Regions from separate parts of the Kribbella sp. NPDC104218 genome, predicted to be linked through region 1. Evidence: riboswitches for the same ligand, from Rfam matches in the RefSeq annotation. Region 1 holds a riboswitch; the other holds the start of a gene.
What was found. A riboswitch is a leader RNA that binds a small molecule or an ion and turns the genes downstream of it on or off. The one in region 1 is predicted to bind thiamine pyrophosphate.
Positions count from the first base shown of each region.

Region 1 (14,765 bases):
GATCGACGCCACTGGCTGGTCCGGCCTCTACTGCATCGCGGTCGACGAAGCCTTCCGTCGGCAGGGCCTGGCCCAGGCGGTCATCCGCGGCTTGTTGCACGAGGCAACAAACCGCGGCTTCGACCAGGTCTTCCTCAGCGTCCTGGCCGACAACGCCCCCGCCCTGGCCCTCTACGAGCGCTTCGGCTTCAGCACCGTCTCCCGCTACCACTACCGCACCCTCGCCGGACCAACGAACGGGTAGAGGTAGGCCCGGGGGCCGGCCGCTGCGCTCGCCAGGGTCCGGCCCGGGTGCCTACTACCCGTTGGTCCGTACGCACTACAGCGTGATCTTTTCCAGGTGATCAAGCACGACGAACTTGGCGCCGCTCTTCTCGACCGAGGTGCGGAGCGGCGTCAGGTCCGTCCACGGGACGCTCGGTTCGCCGAGGGGTTTGTCGAAGTCGTCCCAGTGCGTGGCCAGAGCGGTCTTGACCGGGCGGATCGTCTCGAAGAGGCGGTCGGTGATCCCGGGTTCGCCGCCGGGGGCGACGAAGACGGCGTCCACCTCCAGGTCACGCAGGGCGTTCGGGTCGAAGTTCGCCGTGCTCAGGCTGAGGATGCGCAGGCCGCCGATCGTGATCACGTAGGCGAGCGTGCCGCCCTCGACCAGGTCCTCGATCACCCGCGGGCGCGGCGGGACGCCGTCCAGGTGGTAGCCGGGCCAGACGTAGTTGTGCCGCTTGCCGCCGCAGGAGTGCAGCGACGGGAAGACCTCGATCGTGAACCCGCCGAAGTCGAAGTACTCGCCGCCGCGGACCGGCGACATCAGCTCGGCCGGCGTGCGCATCGCCTTGAGCTGGTTGACGTGGGTCTGGGTGCCGATGACGGTCGCGTCGGTCTTCGCGGCGACGTACGGGACGTCGGCCATGTGGTCGTAGTGGCCGTGGTGGACCAGGATCGCGTCGGCGGTGCTGAGGTGCCGGTCGATCACCGCCCGGTCGATCACCAGCTTGGCCTTCGGGTTGACCCCCTCCGGCGAGAACGTGCCGGTCTTGAACCGGGTCAGCCAAGGGTCGGTCAGCACGATGTGCTTCCCGCAGCGGATCTGCCAGGCGTGCGTGCCGAGCCAGGTGAACTCGACCGGCTCCCGCTTGGCCGTCTGCTGCTTCGGCGCTTCCGCGGCGGTCGCCTGCCGGACCGCCCCCGCGCCGACCGCGGCCGCGCCTGCTGCCGCCGCTCCTGCCAGCATCCCTCGTCGACTCACTGCCACTGGTCCGTCTCCTCACTGCTCAGCGTTCGGAGCCTCCAGTCAAAGCGAGTGCTTGACCGCATGTCGAATATGCTCTGGAGCATGAGGCAAGTGCCTGGAGATATCACCGCAGGTCAGCGACGTCATGCTGACTGAGCGGCACCTCCAGATTTTCGTCGCGCTGGCCGAGGAGCAGCACTTCGGCGACGCCGCCCGCGTCGTCGGCATCACCCAGCCGCCGCTGTCCCAGGGCCTGCGCCGGCTCGAGGCGCTGATCGGCGCGAAGCTCTTCGACCGCGGCGCGGGCGGCGTCGAGCTGACCGCCGCCGGCGCCGCACTGCTTCCGTACGCCCGCCGCGCCCTCGGCTCGATCGACGAACTCCGGCAGGCCGCAGAGGGCCGGGACGGCGAAGGCCCGGAGATCCGGCTCGGCCTGGCACCCGAGGTGCCACCAGCCGCCGGAGCAGCGGTCGCAGCGGCTTGTGGGACGGCGTTCCCGGGTTCCCGCGTCACTGTGGTCTCTGGGCCGACCACCTCCCTGGTTGGTCAGGTGTCAGCGGGCCGACTGACGCTGGCCGTCGTCCTGCATCCAGCCGTCCTGGACGGGCTGGAGGCGGGTCCGGTGCGCTTGCTGCCGACCTGGGCGCTCGTGCCCGGCGATGGGGAAGGCGAATCGACGCTTTCGGAGCTTGGCGACCTGCCGATCGCCGTCCGACCGCGTGCCGAGGCGCCAGCTGCGCGGGACCTGTTTCTGGACACGCTGGCGCTGCACCGGCCGGACGGCGGCACAGTGGTAGTCACCGACGACCGGGCCGGGCTGGCAATGGCTGCCGCTGGTCAAGCGATCCTGGTGACCGCAGACCCGTCGTTGGCCGCTCCCGGAGTCGGACGGCGGCGGCTGGTCGACGATCCGCTGCCGACCCGGCTGCGGCTGGTGTGGTCCCGCACCCGGACCCCGTTCGCCCGCCCGGCCGATGTGATGGCCCAGCTCTCGGAGGCGTTGTCGTGAACGCCTTCCGAGCCGTCTTCGAGGACGCCGGCGTCCGCGGCTGGCTGCATGCGGTCGCGGTCGACCGGCCGGATGCGGCGATCGAGCTGGACGCCGACGTCGTCGTCCCGATGGCTTCGGTCTACAAGCTGCCGCTGTTGGCCGCCTTCTGTCGGCTGGTCGACGACGGCGTCCTTGATCCGCGGGAGCGGCTGACGCTCGATCCGACGTCCAGGACGGCTGGTCCGACCGGCATCTCGCTGTTCGCGGATCCGGTGACGATGTCGCTGCGCGATCTGGCCGTGTCGATGATGACGGTTTCCGACAATGCGGCCGCGGACGCTCTGCTCGACGTAGTCGGCCTGCAGCGGTTGGCCGAGCTGCTCGATTCCTTCGGTCTGCAACGGACGTGGGTACGCCGAGGCACCGCGGACAACCTGCGCGACCTGCAACGGCGTACCGGGCTCGACACCGCGGACGCCGCACTCGCTCTGCTGGCCGACAACGACCGGACCACCCCGGACGGCGTCTACGAAGCGGCCAACGCGTCCGCCTCCTCGACGCGGGACATGACGCTGCTGTTGCGGCAGCTCTGGACCGGCTCACTGCTGTCGGAGGCTCAGACGGCTTTCGTGAAGGCGACCATGCACCGGCAGATCTTCCAGCACCGGTTGGCCTCCGGCTTCCCGCACGACACCATCGGCGTCGCAGGTAAGACCGGCACCTTCGGCTCGCTCCGCCACGAGGTCGGCGTCGTCACGATGCCCGGCGGCGACGCCTACGCGATCGCAGTGTTCACGCTGACGGCCCGCGCCGACTTCCGCCAGCCGCGCGCCGACGCCACGATCGGCGCCGCCGCGCAGCTGGCGGTCAATCGGCTCAGACGTCGATGACGGCGTACGCCTCGATCTCGACGATCGCGTCCGGGCGGAACAGGCCGACCACCTGTACCGCCGTGCTGGCCGGTGGGTTGGCGGTGTCGACGTACTCGTCGCGGACCCGCCGGATGCTGGGCAGCGCGCCGAGATCGGTCATGTAGTAGTTCAGCTTCACCACGTCGGACCAGACCGCGCCGGCGGCCTTGAGGGCTGCGTCCAGGTTGGCGAAAACCTGGCGGGTCTGCGCCTCCGCGTCGCCCGCGCCGACGAGAGCGCCGTCGGCGTCGAGGGCGACCTGCCCCGCGATCGCCACCCATTGCCCCGCGCCGGTGACGACATGGCTGTAACCATTGCCCGGAGCAACGCCTTCGGGCCGCGGGTGTTCGAGCTTGCTCATCCAGCCTCCTTCAGTTGACCTTTCGCAGCCTAGGCTCGTTCGGGTGCGGATCCGCAACGTTTTCCTGACGCTGACAATGCTGGCGACCTGCCTCGTGGCTGTGCCCGCGCGGGCCGCGGCCTTCCTGCCCGTCGATCCGGGGGCGGCGGGGAAGTACGGCGTCGCCGTCAGTGAGTACAACCTGGGCGATCGGGTGGCCGAGATTCCGGCGTTCAAGATCAAGAGCGAGCTGGTCGGCCGGGTCTACACGCCGGTCGGGGATTCCGGCCGGCGGCCGCTGGTGCTGTTCCTGCACGGGATCCATGCGGCCTGCTACGGCAACGACGACCCGGGCGAGTGGCCGTGCCCGAAGGGGACGAAGCCGGTGCCGAGCTACCGCGGGTACGACGCCCCCGCGAAAGCGCTGGCCAGCCACGGCTATCAGGTCGTCTCGATCAGCGCGAACGCGATCAGCGTCGCGGACTTCGACACCCAGCTGACCGGCTCGCTGGCCCGGGCGGAGCTCGTGCTCGCGCATCTGCGGCTGTGGCAGCGCTGGTCGACGTCCGGTGGCGGGCCGTTCGGCCGGGCGTACGTCGGCCGGGTCGACCTGCAAAGGGTCGGGCTGATGGGGCACTCGCGCGGTGGCGAAGGTGTCGCGCGGGCCGCGCAGCTGAATGCCGCGCTGGGGGAGCCGTTCGGGATCCGCGCGGTCCTGCCGCTGGCGCCGGGCAACTTCCTGCGGCCGAACCTGCCCGGTATCGCGCTCAGCGTGATCCTGCCGTACTGCGACGGCGACGTGAGCGACCTGTTCGGACAGCGGTACTACGACGATTCGCGGTACTCGATGACCCGCGACCCGGCCGCGCGCTCGACCGTCCTGATCATGGGGGCCAATCACAACTTCTTCAACACCGAATGGACGCCGGGCCGTTCGGTCGCGCCTTCTGAGGATGACTGGCGGGTCGCGGGTGATCCGTGCGGTAAGGGCTCGAAGCAACGACTCTCGGCTGTTGAACAGGAGGCGGCCGGACGGGCCTATATTGCTGGGTTCTTCCGCCTTGAGCTCGGTGGTGAGCGAGCGTTGTTGCCCTTGCTGGACGGCTCGGGAACGCGGGCTCGCTCTGCCGGGCGGGCGGTGGTTTCGGTGGTCGCGCAGTCGCCGGATCGGTACGACGTCGCTCGGCTCGACTCGGCGTCCGGCGTCCTGAGTGGTTCGGTTCGGCGTCGGCTGTGTGCTCAGGACTGCGTGCGGGACGGGTACGGGCGGACGCCGCACTGGACGACGATTTCGCCGACCGAGACGGCGCCGACGACGCGGGTGACCGCGCTGAGCTGGACGGGGAAGGACGGGCGGCTGCGATTCGACCTACCGGCGGGGCATCGCGACGTCCGCCGGTACTCGACGTTGTCGTTGCGAGTGGCAACAGAAGCGTCGACTTCGTTCTCGGTGCGCATGGTGGACGGGCGTGGGCGGGCGGCCAGTACGCCGGTGTCGGTGCGGCCGTTGCCGGGGAAGGTCGAGGATCTGCTGCCCAAGGTGATGTTGCAGACCGTCCGGGTGCCGTTGACGGGCGTTGATCTGCGCGACGTGCGGTCGGTGGAGATCCGGACTGATCGGGTCGCACGCGGTACGGCGTACTTCTCGGATCTGGCGTTCTCGAAGCCGGCTTTGAGTCGGCCGCGGCAGTTGCCGGTGCTGACGGTGGCCGATGTGGACATGCGGGAAGGGGATTCCCGGACGGCGGACTTCCAGGTGCGGCTCTCGCGGGTGAGCCCACGGCCGGTGTCGTTCTGGGCGGAGACGTCGGGGGACACGACCGACGTGGTCGGGTCGTTCCACGGGCTGGTGACGATCCCGGCGGGACGGCGGACGGCGACGGTCAAGGTGCCGGTGCGGGCGAACGCGCGGGACGGGCTGGACCAGCGGTTCATCCTGGTGCTGTCGGGGTCGCGGGAGGCGATCATCGGGCGGTCGCTGGCTGAAGGGCTGGTCCGGGACGACGATCCGACGCCGACCGTGACGATCGGGCCGGGCGTCGGGACCGAGGGGCGTGGCGGGGTGGTGTTCCCGATGAAGCTGTCGGCGCCGTCCGATCGGGGTGCCGATCTGACCGCTGAGTTGCGGAGCGGGACGGCCAAGCTCGGGGCGGACTTCCTGGATCCCGACGGTGGGCTGTACCCGCAGATCGAGCCGGGGAAGACGAGCGGGCAGTTCGTCGTACCGATCAAGGACGACAAGCTGCGGGAGCAGGCGGAGACGTTCACGGTGGTGATCACTGCGGCGGATGGCGCCGTCACCCGGCTGCCGTTGCGGGTCACCGGCACCATCCGCGACAACGACTAGCTGGTCGGTAGTCCTTCGACCGGTGATGACGCCAGGCCCGAGTGCCAGCGGCGGGGGACGCGACCGGCCAGGCGGGCGGCCCGGCCCGCGCTGACGGCGTCCCGCATGGCGGCCGCCATCAGGGCCGGCTTCTCGGCGCGGGTGACCGGGGTGGCCAGCATGACCGCCGAGCAGCCGAGCTCCATCGCGAGGGCGGCGTCGCTCGCCGTGCCGATCCCGGCGTCCACGATGACCGGGACCTGCGCGGCCTCGGTGATCAGCGACAGGTTGTGCGGATTGCGGATGCCGAGGGCGGAGCCGATCGGGGCGGCCAGCGGCATCACGGCAGCGCAGCCCGCCTGCTCGAGGCGACGGGCCAGGATCGGGTCGTCGTTGGTGTAGGGCAGGACGGTGAAACCGTCGGCGACCAGGGTCTCGACGGCGTCCAGGAGTTCGACCGGATCCGGCAGCAGGAGGTGGTCGTCGGCAACGACCTCGACCTTGATCAGGTCGGTGCCGAGCGCCTCGCGAGCCAGCCGGGCGGTCAGGACGGCCTCGGCCGCGGTGTGGCAGCCGGCCGTGTTGGGTAGGACCTCGATGCCGTGCCGCTTGAGCACGTCGAGGACCGAACCCTCGTGTCCCGTGCCCAGCCGGCGCATCGCGACCGTGGTCAATTGGGTGCCGGAGGCAACGAGCGCCTCTTCCATCACTTCCAGGTTGGCCGAGCCGCCGGTGCCCATGATGAGCCGGGAGCTGTACGTGCGGCCGCCGAGCTCGAACGGATCGTCCATCTCAGCCGCCCTGCACCGCGCCGACGATCTCCACCCGGTCACCCGCGGTGAGGATCGTCCGGGACCACTCGTCCCGGGTCAGCACACTCTGGTTCACCGCGACCGCGATCCCGGTCCGCCGGTCGGACACCTCCTCGACCAGCTCCGCCACGGACCGCCCGGCCCCGCGACTGGTCGCCGTCCCGTTCACCCACACCGCATCGTCGTCCATTGCTTCCTCCCTACGCCGGTATTACCCGATTCAGGTTCAGCGGTCGGCGACGCCGGCTCTGTCGCCCTCTCAGCCCGCTCCGGTGCGAGCTCCCGCGGTTGCTGGTCCTGATTTTAGTGTCCTGTCAGCAATGTGGCCAATCTGGATCTCAGTCCTCACAGCCGAGGCCGTCCTTGTCGGCGTCCAGGCGGTAGATATCCGAGCCGGTGACCTCGACCGGGCCATCGACGTACTCGGGCCCGTTACCCGACCCGCCGGAACAGTCGACGTCACTCGCGATGGGGACGCAGCCGCTGTAGTTCGGGTCGCACTCGTTCGATGTACTCGCCTCGACCTTCGTCCCGACGACCGTCACCTTCGACACCGGCTGCTTCGACACCTCCTGCCGAACGAGGCGCTTGGCCGTCGCCTTGGCCCCGACGTACGTCACCTCATACGTCATCTTGCGCTCGCCGGCCACACCCGCCGTCCGCACTGCCCGCTCGCCTTTCGGCATCGAGCTGTCCGTCACGGTCTTCGACTTGAACGGGATCGTCCGGTACTCGACCACCCTCTTCTTGCTGGTCTGGACCGGCTTTGGCTTCGAGACCGTTGGACTCTTCGGTGTCGGCTGGACGGTCGGTGTCGGCTGGACGGCGACTCGGCCGCCTGCGACCGCGGCCGGCTCGCCTTCCGCCGTACCGCACCCTGCGATCAGCACCCCGACACCCGCAACGGCAACAACAAAACGCCACACAATGCCCCCCAATCCGCCGGCGGTTCCCCCCGCGGCGGAATTGTCAGCGCCCGGTGTATCCGGGCGAAGACAACTGCTTACACCCGGATCGGCCGCGCGGCCAGGCCTCAGGCCACCCCGACCCCGCTCAATGCAGCGCAGGCGATCCCGGTAGCCAGCCCGATCCAGGCCAGCGCGATCAGCGGACCCGCGGAGATCGACGGCTCGGGCAGCTGCAACCGAAGCACCGCGAACAACCGCTCCTCGGCCGGCCGGACCTCCCGCAACAACACCGCCGACGGATGCGCACCCACCGCATCGACGTCCTCGACCGCGGCCCGCGCGGCCTCCACCGCTGCCCGCACCACCGACACGATCACCGCCCCCGCCGCCACCGTCAGGACGCCGATCAGCGCGAACGTCGTCTCCGCCATCCCCGCCGTATCCGGAGCAAGCACCTCCCGCAGCACCTGCACCGACCACATCCCGAAGAACCCCAACACCCCCGCAGCCACCCCGACCCCCGCGAACACCGCCCCCAACGGATTCTGCGCCCGCACCACCGCCGCGAACTCCCGCGCGTCCCGCGCCAGATCCGGAGCGTCCGCCACCAGCCCCTCAGCGGCCGCCAACGCCTCCGCCCGAGCCCGCAACGTCACCCCCACCACAATCCGGTCGGCCAGCCCCATATCCGCCGCCAACCCCAAAATCTCCCGCCAGCCCCCCAGCACCTCCCCATGCCCCACCACAATCGCGCCCCGCCCCAAAACCCCCATACCGCCCCCTAGCCAAGCCGCCCCACAGCCTCACCAGTACTCCCCACCCCCCGACAGTACTCCCCCCACCACCCCCCGAACACCCTCAAACCCCACCCCACTCCCCACCCCACCCCCCAAACCTGCAACACTTACCCCACCCCCTTCACCACCGGGGCCTCTAGCTCAATTGGCAGAGCAGCGGACTTTTAATCCGCGGGTTGTGGGTTCGAGTCCCACGGGGCCTACCAGCACCAACTTCAAGGACACCGCCTCCGGCGGCGACTGTCCCTCTTGGCGCCTCCGGCGCGTCCGCTCCGGCGGTCCTGAGCTAGTCGCTCGATGACTGTTCGCCTGTGTCTGGCACTCCATTGCCTCGTGATGCCCCGAGTCGAGGTCGGCGTCAGCACGCTCTTGCCTTCGCGAAAAATTGTGCTTCACTGAGTACTAGTAGTCAATGAGTGCTCATGGAGGTTCGGATGTCGGTGATCGGCGAGCGTCGAACACAGCTCGGGCTCACTCAGCAGCAAGCAGCTGAGAAGGCCGGTGTCAGCCTGGCGACCTGGCGGCGATTCGAGCAGTCGCCTGGCCTTGGCATTCGTAGCGAAACACTTCGTGGGGTTCTGCTAGCGCTCCGCCTCAATCGTGAAGAATTCACAGCTCTCCTTGATCCAGGGCAGGCTGCACCCTCGGATCCCCGGTGGGCGGCTGAGGTGGCGAAACTGAATGAGCTATGGACCGATCGCATCGAGGGCCTGACTCCGCGCATGGTAGGTGCGCTCGAAACCACGCTCGACATGGGGCAACACATGCTGGAGTCCGAGCTGACAGGCAGCTACTTCGATCCGATGCAGCATTCGATTCTCGAAGAACTGGATCCGAGAATTTTCGTTGCTGTTGGCAATAACCTCCGTTGGTACCGGATGATCGCAGAGCGCATGCGGCACCTCGTGCAAGAGCTCGGCCGGGGCCGCTGGATCGACGAATCCTGTGAGTGTTTCGCTGATGCGGCGATTTTCGCCGCCGCCGTTCGATGCGCAGCGGAGACCTGGGACGACGACGAATCGGAGGGTGTGTGGCACGAGCTTGTCGACAACCTGGATGACAAGCTCCGAGACGATCGCTGGGGCTACATCGAGGAGCAGCTCGACGACCAGATCCCGTTTCGCGAGTGGGACTGTGTCTTCCCGGCGTACCGCAAGGCCCGCCTACTCATCGAGCGACGGCACCCTCATACCTGGTTCGACGAGCCCGACGAAGAGCTTCAGCAGTGGCGTGATCTGGCACCTTACCACGCCCTCGCTCAGGAGCTGGCTGGTCCTGGGTTCGTTCGCCCGTTAGCCATGCCTGATAAGGCCGCAACCCGGTGCCCGTGGGTTCCGTTCGACGAAGTAGAACTCGTCGTCCCGAAAGCAGTCGCTACAGCGGTCATGGCCTGGTCTGACAGCCAGGAGGAGAAGCGTGGCAACTGGCCGGACCCCCGTAAAGCGCAGCAACCTCACCCTCCTTGGCCCAGTCAGGACAACCCTGTCATGCGCTACCTACTCTGGAAGGCGGAAGCAAACATCGCCGCAGGGGTAAAGCCGGCAGAGGTGATGGTCGACCTCGCAGTAACCGCGTGGTTCGAGGGTGGCGTCGAAGGCTACGATCGCGGCCACCACGAGGCCCGCCGGAAAACCAAATAGCATCTCGATCGCGCCTACCAGGGCGTCGAGGTGGTCAGCTCTTTGTTCGAGAACTTGATCGAGATCGGCGTATCAGCGCCGTAGCGGATCAGGTTGGGGGGAATGCGAGGACGTGGAGTAGGCCGGTGAGGGATGCTGCTCCGATGATTTCGCCTGACTTGATCCGGTCGCGGATTGAGTTGAGGGGGAGCCAGGCGACGTGTTCGGCCTCGTTGATGTCTGCGGGATCGCCGATGTGGTCGGCACCGTAGGACACGAACAGGAGGTTTTCGGCGTCCGTTGTGCCTACTGACGGTTGTAAGGAGACGAGCGGCTTTGCGGTTCTTGGGCGCCAGCCGGTTTCTTCTTCGACTTCGCGAGCTGCGGTGACGGCCGGATCCTCGTTCGGGTCGACGTAGCCGCCTGGAAGTTCCCATACCCAGCGGTCGACGATGAAGCGGTGGCGCCACAGCATCAGCACGTTCTCTTGTGCGTCGTCTAGCACGACCATCATGGCGGCCTTGGGCATTCGCAGGACGTACTGCTCGAAGCGCACGCCGTCGGGTAGTTCTACCGACGCAATACTCAATCGCAGTCGGCGGGTGTCATCGACCAGTCGCTCACCATGGATCGTCCACAAGGTCGACTCCGCACCACCGTCAGCCGTCACGCCACGACACTACCCACCGAGCTCCGTTGGGCGGATTTGGTGGATCAGGGGAGCAGCGGATGTCGGTGAGTGGCGCTATCGTGTCGGGGATCGTCTGAGGGGGAGATCAATGAGCGGTGAGGCAGAGGTTCCTGTGTGGACCTTGTCGACGTCCGAGGTGTCGAACGTTCCGGCGGTCGGGGGTGGGGATGCTCTGACGCCGGATCGGTTGGCCGAGCTTCGTACGGCACTTGCCACGTTTTCCGCGGTGCCGCTGGTGACTTTGGAGGCACGTCCGCTGCCGAAGAAGCGCGATCGCTCGGCAGGTTTGCCTCTGGATGCTGTGAGCCCACTTGCGCAGGAGCTGTCGCGTCTGGTCTCTGCGAGCGCCAAGAACGTGCCGGCTGTCGGGCGCGTCGCGAGCTCTGGTGAAGTGCTCTACCGGATGGTGGTGCCGGCGAAGGTTGCTGCGCAGGTTGGCAAGGGTCTGGTCAAGCCGATGGCTGCGAAGGGTGCCGCCGGCGGGGTTTACAGCGCCTTGGTAGATCGTGCGAGCAATGTGGTGGTCGCCAACGCGACCATGGTTCCCGTTGGACGTGCGGCCGCGGGTGCCGCGGGTACCGGTGCCGCCGGAACTGCGGTGGGTGCGGTCGCCGCGGGGGGAGCGATCACGGTCGCTGCTCCGCTGGTTCTGATGGCGGTTGCCGTCGGAGTCAGTGCGTACGCCGATCATCAACGGCAGAAGGCGATCGAGCACATCGCGGAGCTCCTGGAGAAGCTTCACGACGACAAACTGGAGCACGAGCGCAACGAGCTCGACGGCTGCCGCGATGCCATCGACAAGGCGACCGCGTTGTTGCTGGATCGTGGCAAGGTCGGAGCTTCCCTCGGCCTGGATTCGGCAGTGCACGCCATCAGCACTGCTACGCAGAATGCCGAGCGGCGAGTGAAGAAGTGGGAGGCCGCGCTCGACGAGATCGTCGACAACCGCGCTGAGATCGCCGACTTGGAGAGGCAGTTTCCTGGGATCGGCGAAGAGGGCGGCGAGTTCCGCACGCACCTTGAGTTGGCTGCTCTTGCGATCGCGCTGAAGCGGCGTGTGGTCGTCCTGCAGGGAGTGGAGGCGGGCCAGAGCGATCCGGACAACCCGTTCGAGAACTTCGTGCGGAGCCTCAAAGCCGACCAGCAGAGGATCGACGAGCTGGATGCGCGAATCGGCAGCGTTGTCCTTCGACTCTCAGCCATCGAGCTGCGCTCGCCCAAACGGCTCATCGACAAGTTCATGACGCGCGGGCAGGTCGATGACCTCCTCGAGACTTCCTACCGGCTCAGGGCTCTGGGCGACTCGATCAGCGCGACCGGTCGGACGTCGGAGGTCGTCATCGAGATCGAGAAGCACGAGGACGGGACACTCCTGGTACTTCCGGCGCAAGCGTCCTGACCGAGTCGGGTTCCTGGTCTTCGCGGTGGATCCTGACGCCGACGTCCTCGACGACGCGACGGCGAAGCACGTGTCGGTTGTGCGTGACGAAGATGGTCCGCTCATTGGCGACCGTCGGGCGGTCGAGGATCTGGTCGACGCGCTCGCCGTCGATCGGGTCACCGACAGCGTCTGCATGTGTACTGGTGACGCTGCGGCCGAGTTCTTCGATGCCGACCGCACGCTGCTCGCGGTTGTCCGGCTCGACTTCCCGAACCGCATCGAGTGGCCGCACTGGCCTGGCCAGGCATACGTCGCCGACCCGGACCGGCTTTGCCGGTGGTTTGCGGATCACTACGACATCGTGAAGTAGACCGCGTCGTATGGGAGGACGCAGCCGGCGTCGTCCGAAGTGTGGTGCTCGACGATACGGAGTGAAGCGGATCCGGACGGCGTTCTGCGGGCGCGCTGATCAGCGTAGGTCGACGGTGACTTGACCCTCTGTGAGGAGGGAAAGGAGCTCGTCGAGGGCTGGGGGCGGCAGGTGGGTTCGGGCGGTGCTTGAGTTGTGCCAGGTAAGGGTGAACGGGGGTTGGGCGCCGAAGCCGCCGCAGAGGCAGTCGTGGACGGCGTCCAGGTTCCAGCCGAAGTAGCCGCCGGGGCCGTTGATTGCTTCTCCGAGTGCGCAGAAGAAGCCCTCGACGTTTGTGATGAATCGGCCGTCGAGGTTGTAGCTGCGGTTGGCGGGGTGGGGTTGAGTGCTGGGGTGGTGGGCGAGCGCTGCGCCGGACCAGTGGTGGCGGAGTTCGCTGTTGTAAGGAGTCCAGAGGTTCGTCTGAGTGGGGCGGCCCGCGCGCCAGAGGTCGAGAACCGTCAGGATTGCTGTGGGGCAGGGCTCTTGGGGATCGCTGGTGATCGTCACGTCGACGAGGCCGTCGCCGAGCGGGGAACGATGGCTGGACTCGAGGGTCCCGGATACGAAGGCGTCGATGACTCGTACTGCCGAACCGTCAGTTGCGATCTGATGGACCTCGGCTCGGATTCTGACCTGCTTCGTGCGTTCGAGTGCTTGCCGCAGGACGGGCGTGGGCTCGCATCCGATCAGGCGGACGTGTGGGACCGGTGGTTCGGCCTGTTCGCGGAAAAGGCCGAAGATGTCCTGACAGGTGCCGTACGGCGAACTGTTCGGGCCGAGGAGGATGAACTCGGTAACGCTGCTGTCGCGGCGTACGGCGTCCGTCCGGTCGAGGAGCTCGACGAAGCCGGAGAGCTCGATGTCAATCGTTCCAGGCACGGTCGGGCTCGCTCGCAGGCCGACGATGCAGAGGTCGACGAGGTCTTCGCCCCACCAGGAGGGCGGCGTATCAGGCGCTGACGGTGCGGTGATCGAGAGGCTTCCGAGCTGGGCTTGCTCGGTCCCGAGTAGATCCTCGGGCAAGTGGTTGAGGAGTTCGGCGAGGAAGCCTGCGGGGGTACAGGCGAGCAGCGTGAAGGCTTCGCGTGGGCGGGGTGGTAGGTCGACGAAGAGTCCTTCGATTTCCCAGCAGGTTGTCAGCGGGACGTCGTTGTGGTCCTGGAAGTCGACGTCGCCGTGGAGGAGCCAGCGCGGGGTGTAGTCCTGGGGATTCATGGTCAGTTGTGGGGACGTACTAGGCCGAGGTTGTAGGCGGTGATGGTGGCTTGGACTCGGTCTCGGGCGTTGAGTTTGGTGAGGAGGGCGTTTACGTGGGTTTTGGTGGTGCCTACGGTGATTGTGAGGGTGGTGGCGATTTCGGCGTTGGAGTGGCCGGCGGCTATGAGGGTGAGGACTTGGCGTTCTCGGGGGGTGAGGGTGTTGAGGAGGGGGGAGGGGGTGGTGGGTGGGGGTTGGGGTTGGGTGAAGGTTTGGATTAGGCGGCGGGTGATGGTGGGGGCCAGGACGGCTTCGCCGGAGGCGATGATGCGGATGGCGGTGAGGAGGTCTTGGGGTTGGGCGTCTTTGAGGAGGAAGCCGGAGGCGCCGGCTCGGAGGGCTTCGTAGACGTATTCGTCGAGGTCGAAGGTGGTGAGGACGAGGACTCGGGGGAGGTCTGCTTTTTCGGTGAGGAGGCGGGTGGCGGCGAGGCCGTCGAGGCCGGGCATGCGGATGTCCATGAGGACCACGTCGGGGTTCAGGTCTGCGGCCAGGGTTACGGCGGTGGCGCCGTCGCCGGCTTGGGCTACGACGGTGAGGTCGGGTTCGGCGTCGACGATGGCGACGAAACCGGCGCGGACGACGGTCTGGTCGTCGACGATCAGGACGCGGATCGGGTCGCGGCTGGTGCCGGGGGTCATCGGGGGCTCCTGGGGGCTGGGGCGCCGTCGTCGTCGAGGGTGGCGAGGAGGTCGCGCATGGCGGTGAGGGCGGCGCGGGCTTCGGCGGTGGTGCCTTCGAGGTCGCCGGATTCGGCGCGGTCGATCAAGGTCTGGGCGCGAGTCAGGACGCTGTGGTGCAGGCCGCCGGCGATTCGGAGGCGTTCGGTGTGGACTTCGTACTCCGTCGCCCGGACGAGCTCGGCGAGCGTGGCGCCTGCCTGGTCCGACTCCCGGAGTCGCCGCCGCCGAATCAGTCCGCCGACCACCCAGCAAAGGCCCAGTGGGATCGCCAGGACGACGGTGACCACCACGCCCATCCCGACCGGGAACCCCCAGCCCGACGGGTCGTCCGGAGCCGCCGCGACCCTGACGAGGCCACCTGTTGATAGGCCGACGCCGACGGTGGCGATGCCGGCTGACAGCCAGG
Region 1 covers NZ_JBVJMQ010000001.1:2,553,123-2,567,887, forward strand. Annotated here, with positions in the region: gene ACZ6ZD_RS12085 (GNAT family N-acetyltransferase) at 1-244, shown strand, start outside; gene ACZ6ZD_RS12090 (MBL fold metallo-hydrolase) at 320-1,246, opposite strand; gene ACZ6ZD_RS12095 (LysR family transcriptional regulator) at 1,377-2,240, shown strand; gene ACZ6ZD_RS12100 (serine hydrolase) at 2,237-3,112, shown strand; gene ACZ6ZD_RS12105 (RidA family protein) at 3,099-3,494, opposite strand; gene ACZ6ZD_RS12110 (Calx-beta domain-containing protein) at 3,538-5,820, shown strand; gene ACZ6ZD_RS12115 (thiazole synthase) at 5,817-6,590, opposite strand; gene thiS (sulfur carrier protein ThiS) at 6,592-6,801, opposite strand; TPP riboswitch at 6,792-6,907, opposite strand; gene ACZ6ZD_RS12125 (G5 domain-containing protein) at 6,950-7,501, opposite strand; gene ACZ6ZD_RS12130 (hypothetical protein) at 7,645-8,292, opposite strand; tRNA gene ACZ6ZD_RS12135 (tRNA-Lys) at 8,447-8,522, shown strand; gene ACZ6ZD_RS12140 (helix-turn-helix domain-containing protein) at 8,751-9,956, shown strand; gene ACZ6ZD_RS12145 (NUDIX hydrolase) at 10,045-10,605, opposite strand; gene ACZ6ZD_RS12150 (hypothetical protein) at 10,715-12,025, shown strand; gene ACZ6ZD_RS12155 (hypothetical protein) at 12,051-12,377, shown strand; gene ACZ6ZD_RS12160 (barstar family protein) at 12,477-13,634, opposite strand; gene ACZ6ZD_RS12165 (response regulator) at 13,637-14,317, opposite strand; gene ACZ6ZD_RS12170 (sensor histidine kinase) at 14,314-14,765, opposite strand, start outside.

Region 2 (14,765 bases), 590 kb from region 1:
ATCTGCAGCCCCGAGACGGGGTCGTTCAGATCGCCCTCGGGCAGCTGCGCCTCGGCAGTGCCCTTGGTCGCGTCGGTGCGCTGCAGCGACAGCACGCGCGCGGCCCGGCGCGCCGACACCTTCGAGAAGATGAACGCGCTCGCGGTCTCCTCGAACGTGTGCAACGGGACGAGCATGAACGTGATGAACCCGTACGTCGTGACGAGCTCGCCGACCGTGATCCGGCCGGACGTGACCATGCCGACGCCCATCCACACGATCAGCACCAGGAACAGGCCGAACAGCAGCACCTGCAGCGCAGCGATCAGCGACCACATCCGCGCGCTGCGGACCGCGCTGGCCCGGTACTCCTGGGAGGCGGAGCGGTAGCGCTCCAGGAACAGCTGCTCACCGCCGATACCGCGCAGCACGCGCAGACCGGCCACGGTGTCCGCGGCCAGCTCGGTCGCCCGGCCGCCCTTGGCACGCTGCGCGTCCGCGCGGCGCTCCGCCGGGGCCATCAGCGGGACGATCGAGAACGCCAGCACAGGGACGGCGATGGCGACCACGAGCCCCAGCTGCGGCTCGTAGAACAGCAGGCCGATGACGACGGCGAAGCACGTCAGCAGCGCGGCCGTGAACCGGCCGAGCACCTCGACGAACCAGCCGATCTTCTCGACGTCGCCGCTGCTCACCGCGACGACCTCGCCGGCCGCGATCCGCCGCGTCAGCAGCGAGCCCAGCTCGGAGGCCTTGCGGAACAGCAGCTGCTGCAGGCGCGCCGCGGTGCTGATCCAGTTGGTGACGACGGCGCGGTGGAAGAACGCGTCCGAGCCGGCCTTGGCCGCGCCGAACGCGAGCAGCAGGACGCCGGACAGGATGAGTTTCGGCCAGGACCGGTCGATGACGGCCTGGACGGCCATCCCGACCGCGACCGGCGCGGCGGCGATCCCGCCGAAGAACAGCAAACCCCAGAAGACGGCGAGCGCTTGGCCGCGCAGCTGCTGGTGCTCGAGCCAGAGAATGAGTCGGAGGCCGGATCGGGTGTCCGGCACACCCGGGTCGGCGAACGGAATGAGGCGCAGGGACATGACGTCTCACAAACAAGGCATAGAAGGGTAAGAGAAGAGGCACCTGACCAGGCGGATACCTCAACACTAGGCGGGCCCGCCGACAGCCCGTCAAACCTTTTTCGAGGCGTGGGCGGCACCCGGAGTACATTCAGCCGTAATGGATGCGCAGCTCAGCCGCCGGCGGCGGTTACTGGTCCTCGGGATCTGCTGTAGCAGCCTGTTCATCGTCGGTCTCGATCTGACGATCGTGAACCTGGCGCTGCCGACCGTCCGCGCCGAGCTGGGCGCCTCGGTGTCCGAGCTGCAGTGGACCGTCGACGCCTACACGCTGGTGCTGGCCAGCTTGCTGATGGTGGCGGGTTCGACGGCGGACCGGGTCGGACGGCGGCGTACGTTCCAGGCCGGTCTGGTCGTGTTCGGCCTCGGGTCGCTGCTCTGCGGGCTGGCGCCGACCGTCGAGCTGCTGATCGTCTTCCGGATGCTGCAGGCCGTCGGCGGTTCGATGATGAACCCGGTGGCGATGTCGATCATCACCAACACCTTCACCGATCCGCGCGAGCGCGCGCAGGCGATCGGCGTCTGGGGCGGCGTCGTCGGGCTGAGCATGGCGGTCGGCCCGGCTGTGGGCGGCGCGCTGGTCGAGAGTCTCGGCTGGCGATTCATCTTCTGGATCAACGTGCCGGTGACCATCGCGGCCGTCGTCATGACCGCGCTGTTCGTACCGGAGTCGCGGGCCGCGGTCCCGCGCCGGATGGACCCGGTCGGCCAGGTGCTCGTCGTCCTGCTGCTCGGTGGCCTCACCTACGGGATCATCGAGGGCCGGCCCCTCGGTTGGGGCTCGCCGCCGATTCTGGGCTGCTTCGGGCTCACTGTGGTCGCGCTGATCGCGCTGGTCGGTTACGAGCGTCGCCGCGCGCAGCCGCTCCTCGATCCGCGCTTCTTCCGCAGTGCGCCGTTCTCCGGCGCCACTCTGATCGCAGTGGCCGGTTTCGCCGCGCTCTCCGGGTTCCTCTTCCTCAACTCGCTCTACCTACAGTCGGTGCGTGGCTACTCCGCGCTGCACGCAGGCCTGCTGACGCTGCCGATGGCCGCGATGACACTGGTCTTCTCGCCGATCTCCGGCTGGCTGGTCGGGCACCGCGGTCCGCGACTGCCGCTGGTCGTCGCCGGGACGATGCTGGCCGCCTCCGGCGCGATCCTCTCCCAGCTGACCGGATCGACCACACTCGTGGTGCTGGCGGCCGGGTACCTGGTCTTCGGCGTCGGCTTCGGCATGCTGAACGCACCGATCACGAACACCGCCGTCTCGGGGATGCCACGCGCCCAGGCCGGTGTCGCGGCCGCAGTGGCCTCGACGAGTCGTCAGGTCGGCGCATCCCTCGGGGTGGCCATCGCCGGGACGGTACTGTCCGCGCGGCTGGTCGGGCCGCTCGAGAGCGGCTTCGTCCCGGCTGCGCGGCTCTACTGGTTCATCATCATCGGCTGCGGCCTCATGGTCCTGGCGCTCGGTCTGATCACCACTACCGCGTGGGCGCGGCGGACCGCCGGCTCAAGCTTCGGCGATACCAGCCCGGCCTAGCGCCTTCAGCCGGCCGCGCAGAATCTTCTGCCGCCGCTCCTCGGTCGGGAACAGGTCGATGTACTCCGAACCGCGCGCAGCGAGCAGGTCGTCGTCCAGCCGCCGCACTGTGCCGGCCGGGAACCGGTGCGTCATCGCTGCCTGAACGGCTGTGCTGTCGATGCCAGCCAGCAGGTCGGTGAGCTGCTCCTCGGTGCTGATGCCCATCCGGTCGAGGATGCCGAGCACCCACGCGTAGTGGTTGGTCTTGGCGTGCGGCGCGTCCGGGTAGCGACGGGTCAGGTACGTCGTCAGCGTCGCCGTAGTGAGGTCGAGTGGCGTCTTGTCCACCGCAGCGGCGGCCAGTTCGCGGTACAGCCGGTCGATCTCGGTGAACTCGTTGTCGGCCAGCTCCATCAGCGCTGCGGCCAGCAGGAACCGCCGGTCGAACTCGGGCTTCCGGTCCGGCGGGATGTCCAGCTTGTACCGGATGTCGTGCTCGAACTCGGCCCACGCGTGCTGGACCGCCGTCCGGACCTGGATCTCCATCACCAGGTTCTTCAGGACGGCGTACTCCGGCAGCTCACGCCGATGCGCGTTCAGCCGGACCAGGTAGTGCTTGCTGGCGTACCCGAAGACGCCCTGGGCCCGGGTGTGCGCGCCCATGTCGGTGTGCTCGACGATCTCGAACTCGGCCTCGATCACCTCGCAGACCCGGTCCACGGCCTCGACCAGGAAGGTGATGATCCGGGCCGCGACCAGGTCGGTGATCTGGTTCAGCGGATCGTCGTACTTCGGCCGGCCCGGGTCGTCCGGGTGCGGTTTGGTCGCCTTGGCCAGGAACGACTCCGGGTCCTTGGCCCGCGCGGTGGCGCTGAGGTAGTTGATGCCCTCTTCCTCGCCGATCAGCTCGTTGATCAGCGCCTCGAGTTTGCGCGCGCCGCCGACGTACTGCTGATGGGCCCGTTCGTACATGCCCGCACGATAGTGGTCCGGCCAGTGACTCGGGGTGTCTAGGCGAATCTAGGGTTTGTCCTAGAAAGCTGTAGAACGTCCTCGCGACACGAAGATCTCCTGACGTGTCAATCTACGGAAAACACTAGACGGGCTCATACAGTGACAGCATGGATCCGATCCGGAATCCCTATGCGCCCGGCGCCGGTCAGCGGCCGCCTGAGCTGGCCGGACGCGACACCGAGGTGCGGCAGTTCGAGGTAGTGCTCGAACGGGTCGCCGCAGGCCGGCCGGAGCGGAGTCTGGTCCTCAGTGGGCTCCGCGGCGTCGGTAAGACCGTCCTGCTGAACACTCTGCGCAGCCAGGCCATCAAACGCGCCTGGGGCACCGGGAAGATCGAGGCCCGGCCGGAGCAGAGCATCCGGCTTCCGATCGCGCAGGCGCTGCACACCGCGATGCGCGAGCTGGGGCACCGGCATCGCGACGAAGAGCGCGTGGACCGCTTCAGCGCCGTGCTGAAGGCGTTCGCGCTGCGCACCGCGGCCAACGACCGCAAGGGCATCCGCTGGCACCCGCCGGTCGATGTGGCCGCGGCAAAAGGCCGTGCGGACTCCGGTGACCTCGAGATGGACCTGATCGAGCTGTTCAGTGATGCGGCCGACCTGGCCGGGGACCTCTCTGTCGGCGTCGGTCTGTTCATCGACGAGATGCAGGACATCAGCGCCGACGACCTGTCCGCGCTCTGCGCCGCCTGTCACGAGATCTCCCAGCAGAGCGCGCCGCTGGTCGTCGTAGGAGCCGGCCTGCCGCATCTGCCCGCCGTCCTGTCGGCCAGTAAGTCGTACTCCGAGCGGCTCTTCCGCTACGTACGCGTCGACCGGCTGGCGCGGGAGGCGTGTGACCGCGCTCTGATGGTCCCGGCCGAGAGTGAGGGCGTTCAGTACGACGAAGAGGCGCTGGACGAGCTCTACGCGCAGACCGACGGCTACCCGTACTTCGTCCAAGCGTTCGCGCACGCGACCTGGGACCACGCGCCCACCTCGCCCATCACCATCAAGGACGTCGCCGTCGCCGGCCCCGAGGCGTCGGCCGAGCTGACTGTCGGCTTCTTCGGCTCCCGGTACGAGCGCGCCACTCCGGCCGAGCGCGAGTACATGCGCGCGATGGCCGAGCTGGGCATCGCCGCGGACGACGGCTCCGTGCCGACGGCCGAGGTCGCCAGCACGCTCAACCGCAAACCGCAGTCCCTCTCGCCGGCGCGCGACGGGCTGATCAAGAAGGGGCTGGTCTTCTCCGCCGAGCGTGGCACCGTGGCCTTCACCGTCCCGCACTTCGGTAAGTTCCTCCGGACCCGGACGGCCTGACATCCGCACTGCCCTTTTGTGCCGGACCGGGGAGTCTGTAGGGTAAAGCGGCATGGGTCGACACAGTCGGCATCGGTCACATTCGATGCAGTGGTTCTCGGTGACGGCGCTGGCCGTGCTCGGGACTGTGGTCGTCGTCCATCCCGATGTCGCCGGGCGGCGGAGTCTGGCCGCTGAGGTGGTAGCCGGTGCCAAGGCTCCGGTTGCGATCGAGACGCCGATCACGGCGCCCACGTCGGTTCCGACCCCGACGCAACACTTCACGACGCCACAGCGTCCGGCCCCCACGCTGACTCGCAAGCCCAAGGGCGCGAAGCCGAACATCACCGTCTCGAGCGGCAAGCTCGCCGTCGTCCCCGGTTTCGACAAGGCGAGCGGAGTCCGCGACAAGCTGACCTACCGGGTCGAGATCGAGGAGGGCCTGACGGTGAACGGGCCCGCCGTCGCCGCGGCCATCCACAAGACGCTGAGCGACCCGCGCGGCTGGCAGGCCGTCCACCCGGTCAACTTCGAGCGCACCGACAAGGTGACCGCCGACCTGCGCATCATCCTGGCCACGCCGACGATGACCGACAAGCTCTGCCTCCCGCTCGACACCGGCGGCGAGGTGTCCTGCCGCGTCGAGGACCGCGTCGTGCTGAACGCGAAGCGCTGGACGTACGCCGTCCCGGCCTACAACGGGGACGTCGTGCTCTACCGCCAGTACCTGGTCAACCACGAGGTCGGCCACGCCCTCGGCCACGGCCACTCCACCTGCGAGAAGGCGAAGACGCCCGCGCCGGTGATGATGCAGCAGACGAAGGGGCTCGACGGTTGCCGCCCCAACGCCTGGCCCACGATCAAGGCCACCTGACCGAGCCGCGTGAGAAGCTGTTCCCGACCGGAGGGAGCAGCTGATGTCGTCACCGGAATTCCCGACGTACGGCCGCGGCGAGGAGTCGAAGCCCGCCGAGGAGCAGCACTACGCGCAGCCGCAGGCTTACGGCTCCCAGCCGGGGCAGTACGGCGGTCCGCCGCCGGTGCCGCAGCAGCATGCCCAGCCGCCGGCGTACCGGCCTGGCCAGCCGTTCGGCACGCCGGCCAGTCCGGAGTCGCACGAGCTGCCGACGTACGGGCGTCCGGAGTCCAAGGCGGCTCGGGATCCGCGGGCGGAGCGCGTACTGCTGATCGCGGCCATCGTCGCGGGCTTCTACGGTCTGCTGGTCATCACGATGCAGCGGGTGTCGATCCGCGAGATCACCCAGGCTCCGGGCTCACCGCTGAACCACCCGCTGCGCACCGACGTGATCGATACGCTCGGCCAGCTGCTGACCATTCTGGTCGGGGTGGTCGCGCTGGTGCTCTGGGCGCGTGATCTGCTCGCTCGCCGGAAGGTGCAGGAGCAGCCGGGGATGACGGAGCTCGTCGGGCTGGTCCTGGTGGCCGTGTCGGTGGTGCCGCTGCTGATCTGGCTCGGCATCGTGTTGTCGACCGGCCTGGGCGCCAACGACGACCAGCTCTATCGGCTGCCGGGCGCGTACGGGATCGGTGGGCTGGGGCTGCTGATTCTCGCGGCCGCCTTCGCCATCGGGTACCGCACGTTCAAACCCGCATTCGACCCGGTCGTCCGGTCCGCGCCGGGCCGGCCGCCCTGGGAGTGACCGCACCGGTAGTACTGGTCCCCGGCCTCGGCCTGGGACCGGAGTCCTATGCGCCAACGGTCGAACACCTCCCGATGCGCCACAACGTCGTCACGCTCCCGGGCTACGGCGAACCGGCCGGCGAACGGGAGGACCTGCACCCGGAGGCTCTGGCCGCGATCCTGGAGCAGAAAGTGCGGGAGCGGTCGGTTCTGGTCGGTCACTCGGCCGGTGCGCAGATTGTCGTCGAGCTGGCCGTCGCACACCCGGAGCTGGCGCATGCGCTGGTGCTGATTGCCCCGACAGGTGATGTGGGCTCGGCGGGCTGGTTGGACCTCGGTCTGCGCTGGCTGGAGTCCGCAGCGCCGGAGTCACCCCGGCTGATCCCGACGCTGGCCCCGCAGTACGCCCGGACGACGCTGCCCACAATCGCCCGGGCTGCAGCCGCCTGTCGTCGGCACGACCTGGCCAAGGTGATCACCCGCGTCAAGGCGCCGATCGTCATCGTCCGCAGCCGGCACGACAAGCTGTCCTCGGACGACTGGGCCCGCCGCCTGGCCGAGCTGACCCACGGCGAGTCCCGCACGCTCAACACCGGCTCCCACATGCCCGTGCTGACCAACGGCCCCGAGCTGGCCGCGCTCATCCAGCGAGCGGCCACTGCGCGGTCCACTGACTGAGGCGTTATCGTTGACGCGGTAGCAAAACCTCTGCGGGAGCTCGCACCGAACGCGCGGGCTGAGAGGGCGACGAGCTGCGGACCAGCAGCCGGGTCGCCGACCGCCTGAACCTGACCGGGTAATGCCGGCGTAGGGAGCGGGTCATCATGACCAGTACTGCCGTCCGTCCTGCCACGACCGAAGCGCCGCTGGTGCTCACCACGGACACTCCGCGGACACTGGGGTTCTTCGACCAGTTCACGCTCTGGGGAAACCTCGGGATCTCGCTGTTCGGCCCGGTGACCGGCGCGCTGGTGGCGGCGTACACCGGCTCGCTGTGGCAGGGCCTGCTCGCGGTCGTGATCGGCTGCGGGATCGGTGCGTTCGTCCTCGGCGGCGCGGCCGTGTTCGGCTCGCACACCGGAGCGCCGGCGATGGTCGCGCTGCGCGGTCTCTTCGGTCGCCGCGGCTCGACCGCGCCGACCGTGCTGAACATCGCGCAGAACATCGGCTGGGCCACGATGGAGATCATCGTGATCTCGCAGGCCGCGGTCGCGGTGACCAGTGAGCGGTGGCGCTGGTTGTTCGTCGTCCTGGCCGGGATCATCGCGACGACGATGGCCGTCCGCCCGCTGGGCAGCGTGAAGGTGCTGCGCAAGTTCATGGTCTGGCTGGTGCTGATCGCCTCGGTCTACCTTTTCGTCCAGGTGCTCAGCAAGCCGGTGCAGCCGCTGCCGCAGGACGGCGTCTTCGGCTTCTGGCCCGGCGTCGACCTGGCCGCCGCCGGCGTCGTCTCGTTCGCGCCGCTGGCCGCCGACTACACCCGGCACTCGCGGACCAACAAGGCCGCCTTCGCCGGTTCGGCCCTCGGCTACGGCCTGGCCGCGATCCTGTACTACGCCCTCGGCGTCTTCGCCGTCGCGACGTTGCAGACCGACAGCGAAGGCGTCATTACCGCGCTGGTCACGCTGCCGGCCGGTGCGATCGCGCTGTTCGTCCTGCTGGTGGACGAGGTCGACGAGGCCTACGCGAACGTCTACTCGACCACGATGGCCGCACACAACCTGGTCGGGCACCTCGACCGGCGCTGGATCTCGGTCGCGATCGGCGTCCTGGCCACCGGTCTCGCGCTGATGGTTGACCTGGGCAACTACACGCAGTTCCTCTACCTGATCGGCTCGGTCTTCATCCCGCTGTTCGCGGTCGCGATCGCCGATTTCTTCGTGGTCAGCAAGATGCGCTGGGACGTCTCCGGGACGGCGCGGTTCCGCTGGCAGCCCGCGGTCGCCTGGCTGATCGGCTTCGTCGCGTACCAGATCGTCAACCCGGGCACGGTCCGCGGCTGGTCGGCGTTCTGGCTCGATGTCCAGGGCAAGCTCTTCGGCGGCCCGGTCCCGGGCTGGCTGGGCGCGACCTACACCGCGATCGCGGTCTCGATGATCGCCGCCGTCCTGCTCGGGAAAATCGGTCGCGGCCGGATCGTGACCAACGGACCGGTGGACAACTGACCTGGCCGACCCGGGATACTTGCGCCCATGCTCAACTCCGCACTGCGCAGCCGGGCCGAGTACGCCGATCTCGGCGTCGACGGTCTGGCCGCGCGGACCACGCCCGAGCGGGACGCAAGCATCGTCAAGGCCGTCGAGGAACTGCTCGAGGGACGCGAATCGGTGCTCGATCTGTGCTGCGGTTACGGCCGGATCGCGCTCCCGCTGCGGCGCGCCGGTAAGACCGTGCGCGCCCTCGACATCTCGCCGAACCTGGTCGAGGCCGGTAAGGCCAAGGCCGCCGAGGAGGAGCTGGCGATCGACTGGGCGATCGGCTCGATGACCGACCTGCCCTACAAGTGGGACGCCTTCGACGCGGTGGTCTGCCTGTGGACGGCGTTCCACGAGCTGTTCGGCGAGGACGAGCAGATCTCGACGATCTGCGAGATCTCCCGGGTGCTGAAACCGGGCGGGATCGCGATCATCGAGGGCCCGGCCTGGGGTCCGGCGACCGCGGGGGAGATCGCGATCGGGATGCGGCAGGGCCCGGAGCACCGGATCGTCACCACCGAGCACGCCGACGGCCTGAGCAGCGTGCACTACATCCACGACGAGATCAGCTACGGCCGGCTCTGCGCCGCGGCCGGGATCGACGACTACAAGGTCTACAAACGCGAGTGGGGCGGCCGTCGCCGGCTGATCCTGGAGATTCACGCCGGAAAATAAAGAAGCAGATCCCCACTCCACACTGGGGACCTGCTCCTTTGCTGCACTCAGTGTAAATGCGTCGTCACGACGGCGGGAAAACAGCGCTTTTCTTTTCCAGGTTCAACAAGAAGCGCTTCGCCTCGAGGCCGCCCGCGTAACCGGTCAGCGCGCCACTCGCGCCGATCACCCGGTGACAGGGCAGGACGACGCAGACCGGGTTCGCACCGAGCGCCGTCCCGACGGCACGAGCCGCCTTCGGTCGGTCGAGCTCGCCGGCCAGCTCGCCGTACGTCTTGGTTGCTCCGTACGCCGTGTGCGAGCGCAGGTCGGTCAGGACGAGCTGCTGGAACGGCGTGGCCAGGGTGAGATCCACGTCGACGGTGAACTCGTGCCGTCGTCCGGCGAGGTACTCGTCGAGCTGGCGGCGGACGTCGTCCAGGGCGCCCGGCTGCCGTAGTACGCGCGGGGAGATCGCCCGGGCCAGCCGGGTCGTCATCGTCTCCTCGTCGGCGAAGGAGCTGGCGACCACCCGGCCGCGCGCGACGGCGAGCAGCAGTGTGCCGATCGCGGTGTCGTGCAGCGTGTAGGCGACGTCGGCGTCCGGGAACGTGGGGGGTTTCGGGTCCGGGGTGGCGAACCGGGCGAGCCGGTCTTCGAGTTCGTTCATCAGATCGCTCCGAGGGTACGGCGCAGCGTCGCGAGGGCATCGCTGACGAGGCGCCGCGAGGCTGCTGGGGTGGTGTCCAGGGCGGCGGCCACGCCGTGGTGGTCCAGGTCGCCGACGTACTTGAGCGTGACGGCGTACCGCTGCCGCTCGGGTAGTTGGTTGACCGCCTGCCAGAGGTCCGGATCCGGCCAGTCGCCGGCGTCCGGTCCGTCGATCGCGACCGGCGGCGCCTCGTCCAGCGGCCGTTGCGGACGCCGGGCGCGGTGCAGGTCGGTCGCGCAGCGCGCGGTAATGGTGAGCAGCCAGCTGCGCAGGTTCTTCGCAGACTTCAGCTCCGGGTACGCGGCGAACGCCTTCTCCCATGCGCGTTGCGCCACGTCGTCGCCGTCGACAGGGCCCGCCAGAGCGCGCGCCAGGCGGGCGACGTCCCGCCAGTGCGCGTCGACGAGCGCCTGGAACGGCGGCAGTCCGACAGTCATCACGTCAGTAGAACGCACCGGCCGCCAAAGGTGTGAGTGGACACCTGGTCCGGATACCGAGATTGTCTAGTTATCCGGTCGACATTGATGAGAAGGTTGTTGACATGACGACGACCTTGCTCACCCGCCGTCGCGTCATCGATCTGCTGCGGACGGCGAGCGCCACCTGTCGGTGACCCCCGTTCCGACGGTTGCTCCGGCGCGATAGGCGCCGTACGAGGCCTGTTGCGCCTCCTCTTTCTGCGTGCCCTTTTGTCCGAGGGAGAGACATGTCCGTCCCCGCTGTGCAGCGCCCTGCCCTCTCACTGGTTCCGGACCGCTCCGAAGAGCGGATCGTCGACGCCGACGTCTACCGGGCCGTCTTCCGTCGCCACGCCGCCGGCGTCGTGGTGATCACCGCCGACGCGGGTCACGGCCCGGTCGGTTTCACCGCCACCTCACTGGTGTCGGTCAGCCTGCTGCCGCCGCTGGTGTCGTTCGCGATCGACACCAAGGCGTCCAGCTGGCCGACCATCAGCACGGCCGAGAGCCTGGTGGTCAACTTCCTGTCCATCGATCAGCAAGCGATCGCGGGCCGCTTCGCCACCAGCGGGATCGACCGCTTCGCGGCCCCGACCCGGTGGTCCCGGTTGCACACCGGGGAGCCCGTGCTCGACGAGGCGCCGAGCGTCCTGCGCGCGCAGGTCGAACACCGCTTCCCCGTCGGCGACCACTACCTGGTCGTCGCTCGGCTGATCACCCATACCGAGCGCCGCGAACACGAGCCCCTGCTCTACCACGACGGCCGCTACGCCACCGCCACCCCGAGGGTCCACCATGTCTAAGTTGAAGTACGCCGTCCTCGCCATCGCCCTGGTCGTGACCGGATGCGGCGGCGCGGCCCAGGCCGGCGGCGGCGCGAAACTCGCGCTCGACGCGCCGCTGCCGACGACCGTGCCGGACGGCGCCAAGATCGTCGTCGGCGACCCGTCGACCGAGGTCGCGCTCAAGCTGTCCGGGCAGTTCGAGAAGGTCTCCAAGTACGTCCAGTTCGCCAACCTGAGCGGCGGTCCGCAGACCACCGAGGCCTTCCGGGCGAAGGCACTCGACCTCGGCGCGGTCGCCGAGATCCCGTCGATCCACGCGACCTGGACCGGGCTGAAGGTGAAGATCGTCGCCTCCAAGTTCCGCCAGGACGCGATCAACCACCCGATCTACGAGCTCGGGATCGCGCCCGGCGTGAGCGTGAAATCGCTCGGCGACCTGCGCGGTAAGTCGATCGCGTTCAGCCCGGGGCAGGCGCAGGGCGCGCTGGTCCTGAAAGCGCTGAAGAAGGCCGGGCTGACCAAGGACGACGTCAAGCTGATCGAGCTGCCGAGCACCGGCGACGTCTACAGCAACGCGCTGGCCGCGAAGCAGGTCGACGTCGCGCCGATCGGCGGCGTCCAGATCAAGCGCTACACCGCCAAGTACGGCAAGGACGGCGCGACGACGCTCCAGCACGGGATCCGGGACGACGCCGGTCACCTCTACGGCCCGACCGAGTCGCTGGAGGACCCGGCGAAGGCGGCTGCGATCCGCGCGTACGTCGCCGCCTGGGGCATCGCGCAGGAGTGGATCGACCAGCATCCGAAGGAGTGGATCGCCGGATACTACGTGAAGGACCAGGGGCTGACCGAGGCCGACGGCGAATGGCTGGTCGAGAACGCCGGCCACCCGGAGATCACCGCCGACTGGAGCGATGCGATCGAGCGCCAGCAGGAGACGATCGAGCTGCTCGCGCCGGAGACCAAGAACCCGGTCATCCAGGCCAAGGACCTCTACGACCTGCGTTTCCAGAGCGTCGCCGCCGACGCGATCAAGGCCGGAGCCGCCAAATGACCGTCACCACCCTGCCCGGGCTGCGGCCCGTCGTCCGGCGCACCCCCGCTGTCCGCCGGCGCCGGCTCGGCCCGGGGAAGCCGATCAAGTTCGGAGCCGCGCTCGGACCGCTGCTCCTGCTGGTGATCTGGAGCATTGGCTCGGCCACCGGCTGGATCGACCAGCGAGTGCTGTCGGCGCCGTGGACGGTCGTCACGACCGCCGGTGAGCTGATCGCCGACGGCCGGTTGCAGTCGAACCTGTGGACGTCGTCCCAGCGCGCATTACTCGGTCTGGGGCTCGGCATCGTGCTGGGCGTCGTCCTCGCGCTGATCTCCGGGCTGTCCCGGCTTGGCGAGGCGGTGCTCGACGGGCCGATCCAGATCAAGCGGGCGATCCCGTCACTGGCCTTGTTGCCGTTGCTGATCCTGTGGCTCGGGATCGGCGAGTCGATGAAGGTCGTGACGATCCTGCTCGGGGTGTTCGTGCCGATCTACATCCATACCCACAACGGATTGCGGACGATCGACAGCAAGTACGTCGAGCTCGCGCAGACGGTCGGGTTGTCGCAGACCGAGTTCATCCGGCGCGTCGTCCTGCCGGGTGCGTTGCCGGGATTCCTGCTGGGGTTGCGATTCGCCGTCACCGGGGCGTGGTTGTCGCTGGTGGTGGTCGAGCAGATCAACGCGACCAGCGGGATCGGTTACATGATGGAGCTGGCCCGGACGTACGGGCAGACCGACATCATCATCGTCGGGCTCGTGCTGTACGGCGCTTTGGGATTGCTCTCGGACGCCGGCGTCCGGCTGATTCAGAGGAGGGCCCTGTCATGGCGCCGTACGCTGGCCTCGTGACCGTCCAGGTCCGCGATCTGGTCCGGCGGTACGACGATCGCGCCGTCCTGGACGGGGTGGATCTGGACATCGCGCCGGGTGAGTTCGTTGCCCTGCTGGGGAAGAGCGGTTCTGGGAAGAGCACGTTGCTGCGGGCGCTGGCCGGTCTCGATCCCGAGGTGGCCGGGTCCGGGGAGCTCGTCGTACCGGAGCAGGTTTCCGTTGTCTTTCAGGACTCCCGGTTGTTGCCGTGGGCAAGGGTGTTGGACAACGTCGTCCTCGGACTGCGGGGTTCGGACGAGCGCGGGCGGGAGAGTCTGGCCGAGGTCGGGCTCGCCGGGCGTGAGGATGCCTGGCCGAACGAGCTGTCCGGGGGTGAGCAGCAGCGGGTCGCGCTGGCGCGATCGCTGGTGCGGGAGCCGGAGTTGCTGCTGGCCGATGAGCCGTTCGGGGCGCTGGATGCCTTGACCCGGTTGAAGATGCATGCGTTGTTGCGGAAGTTGTGTGCCGCGCATCAGCCGGCGGTGTTGCTCGTGACCCATGACGTCGACGAGGCGATCGTGCTGGCCGATCGGGTGATCGTGCTGGACGCCGGTCGGCTGGTCGCCGAGGAGGTCATCTCGTTGGGTCCCGAGCGGAGTGCGGTGGATCCGGAATTCGCCGCGGTGCGGGCGCGGCTTCTCGACGCGTTGGGGGTCGCCTTGTGAGCAGGCAGTTGCATTTGAACGCGTTTCTGATGAGCACCGGGCATCATGAGGCGTCGTGGCGGTTGCCGGAGAGCAATCCGTTCGCGAATACGTCGATCGAGCATTACCAGCAGCTCGCTCAGCTGGCCGAGCGCGGCAAGTTCGACTCGATCTTCTTCGCGGACTCCCCGGTCCTGTTCGGGGACGTCGGGCGGCGGCCCGCGGGCTCGCTGGAGCCGACCGTGCTGCTGACCGCGATCGCCGCGGTCACCTCGCGGATCGGGCTGATCGCGACGGCGTCCACGACGTACAACGAGCCCTTCAACCTGGCCCGGCGCTTCGCGAGCGTCGATCACGTGAGCGGCGGGCGGGCCGGGTGGAACGTCGTCACCACGGCCGGGCCGGAGGCCGCGAAGAACTTCAACCTGGCCGACCAGCCGGCGCATGCCGAGCGGTACGAACGGGCGGCCGAGTTCCTCGAAGTGGCCTACAAACTCTGGGACTCCTGGCAGGACGACGCCGCGGTCGCCGACAAGGAAGCCGGTATCTGGGCCCACAACGAGCGCGTCGTCCCGATCGACCACGTCGGCCGGCACTTCCAGGTCCGCGGCCCGCTCAACCTGCCGCGCTCACCCCAAGGGCACCCGCTGATCGTCCAGGCCGGCTCCTCCGAGGACGGCAAGGGCCTGGCCGCCCGGTACGCCGAAGCCGTCTTCACCGCCCAGCAGACCCTCGAGGACGCCCAAGCCTTCTACGCCGACCTGAAGTCCCGCGCGGCGGCGCTCGGCCGCGACCCGGCGTCGGTCAAGATCCTGCCGGGCATCGTCCCGGTGATCGGCAGCACCGAAGCCGAAGCCACC
Region 2 covers NZ_JBVJMQ010000001.1:1,959,892-1,974,656, forward strand. Annotated here, with positions in the region: gene ACZ6ZD_RS09365 (ABC transporter transmembrane domain-containing protein) at 1-1,070, opposite strand, end outside; gene ACZ6ZD_RS09370 (MFS transporter) at 1,210-2,631, shown strand; gene ACZ6ZD_RS09375 (GTP pyrophosphokinase) at 2,602-3,585, opposite strand; gene ACZ6ZD_RS09380 (ATP-binding protein) at 3,735-4,928, shown strand; gene ACZ6ZD_RS09385 (DUF3152 domain-containing protein) at 4,981-5,781, shown strand; gene ACZ6ZD_RS09390 (hypothetical protein) at 5,825-6,568, shown strand; gene ACZ6ZD_RS09395 (alpha/beta fold hydrolase) at 6,565-7,227, shown strand; TPP riboswitch at 7,250-7,380, shown strand; gene ACZ6ZD_RS09400 (purine-cytosine permease family protein) at 7,374-8,714, shown strand; gene ACZ6ZD_RS09405 (class I SAM-dependent methyltransferase) at 8,742-9,419, shown strand; gene ACZ6ZD_RS09410 (methylated-DNA--[protein]-cysteine S-methyltransferase) at 9,484-10,068, opposite strand; gene ACZ6ZD_RS09415 (RNA polymerase sigma factor) at 10,068-10,547, opposite strand; gene ACZ6ZD_RS09420 (flavin reductase family protein) at 10,817-11,371, shown strand; gene ACZ6ZD_RS09425 (ABC transporter substrate-binding protein) at 11,364-12,407, shown strand; gene ACZ6ZD_RS09430 (ABC transporter permease) at 12,404-13,240, shown strand; gene ACZ6ZD_RS09435 (ABC transporter ATP-binding protein) at 13,216-13,926, shown strand; gene ACZ6ZD_RS09440 (LLM class flavin-dependent oxidoreductase) at 13,923-14,765, shown strand, end outside.
Region 2: linked by a shared signal. The riboswitch ahead of ACZ6ZD_RS09400 (purine-cytosine permease family protein) and the one ahead of thiS (sulfur carrier protein ThiS) in region 1 are both predicted to bind thiamine pyrophosphate.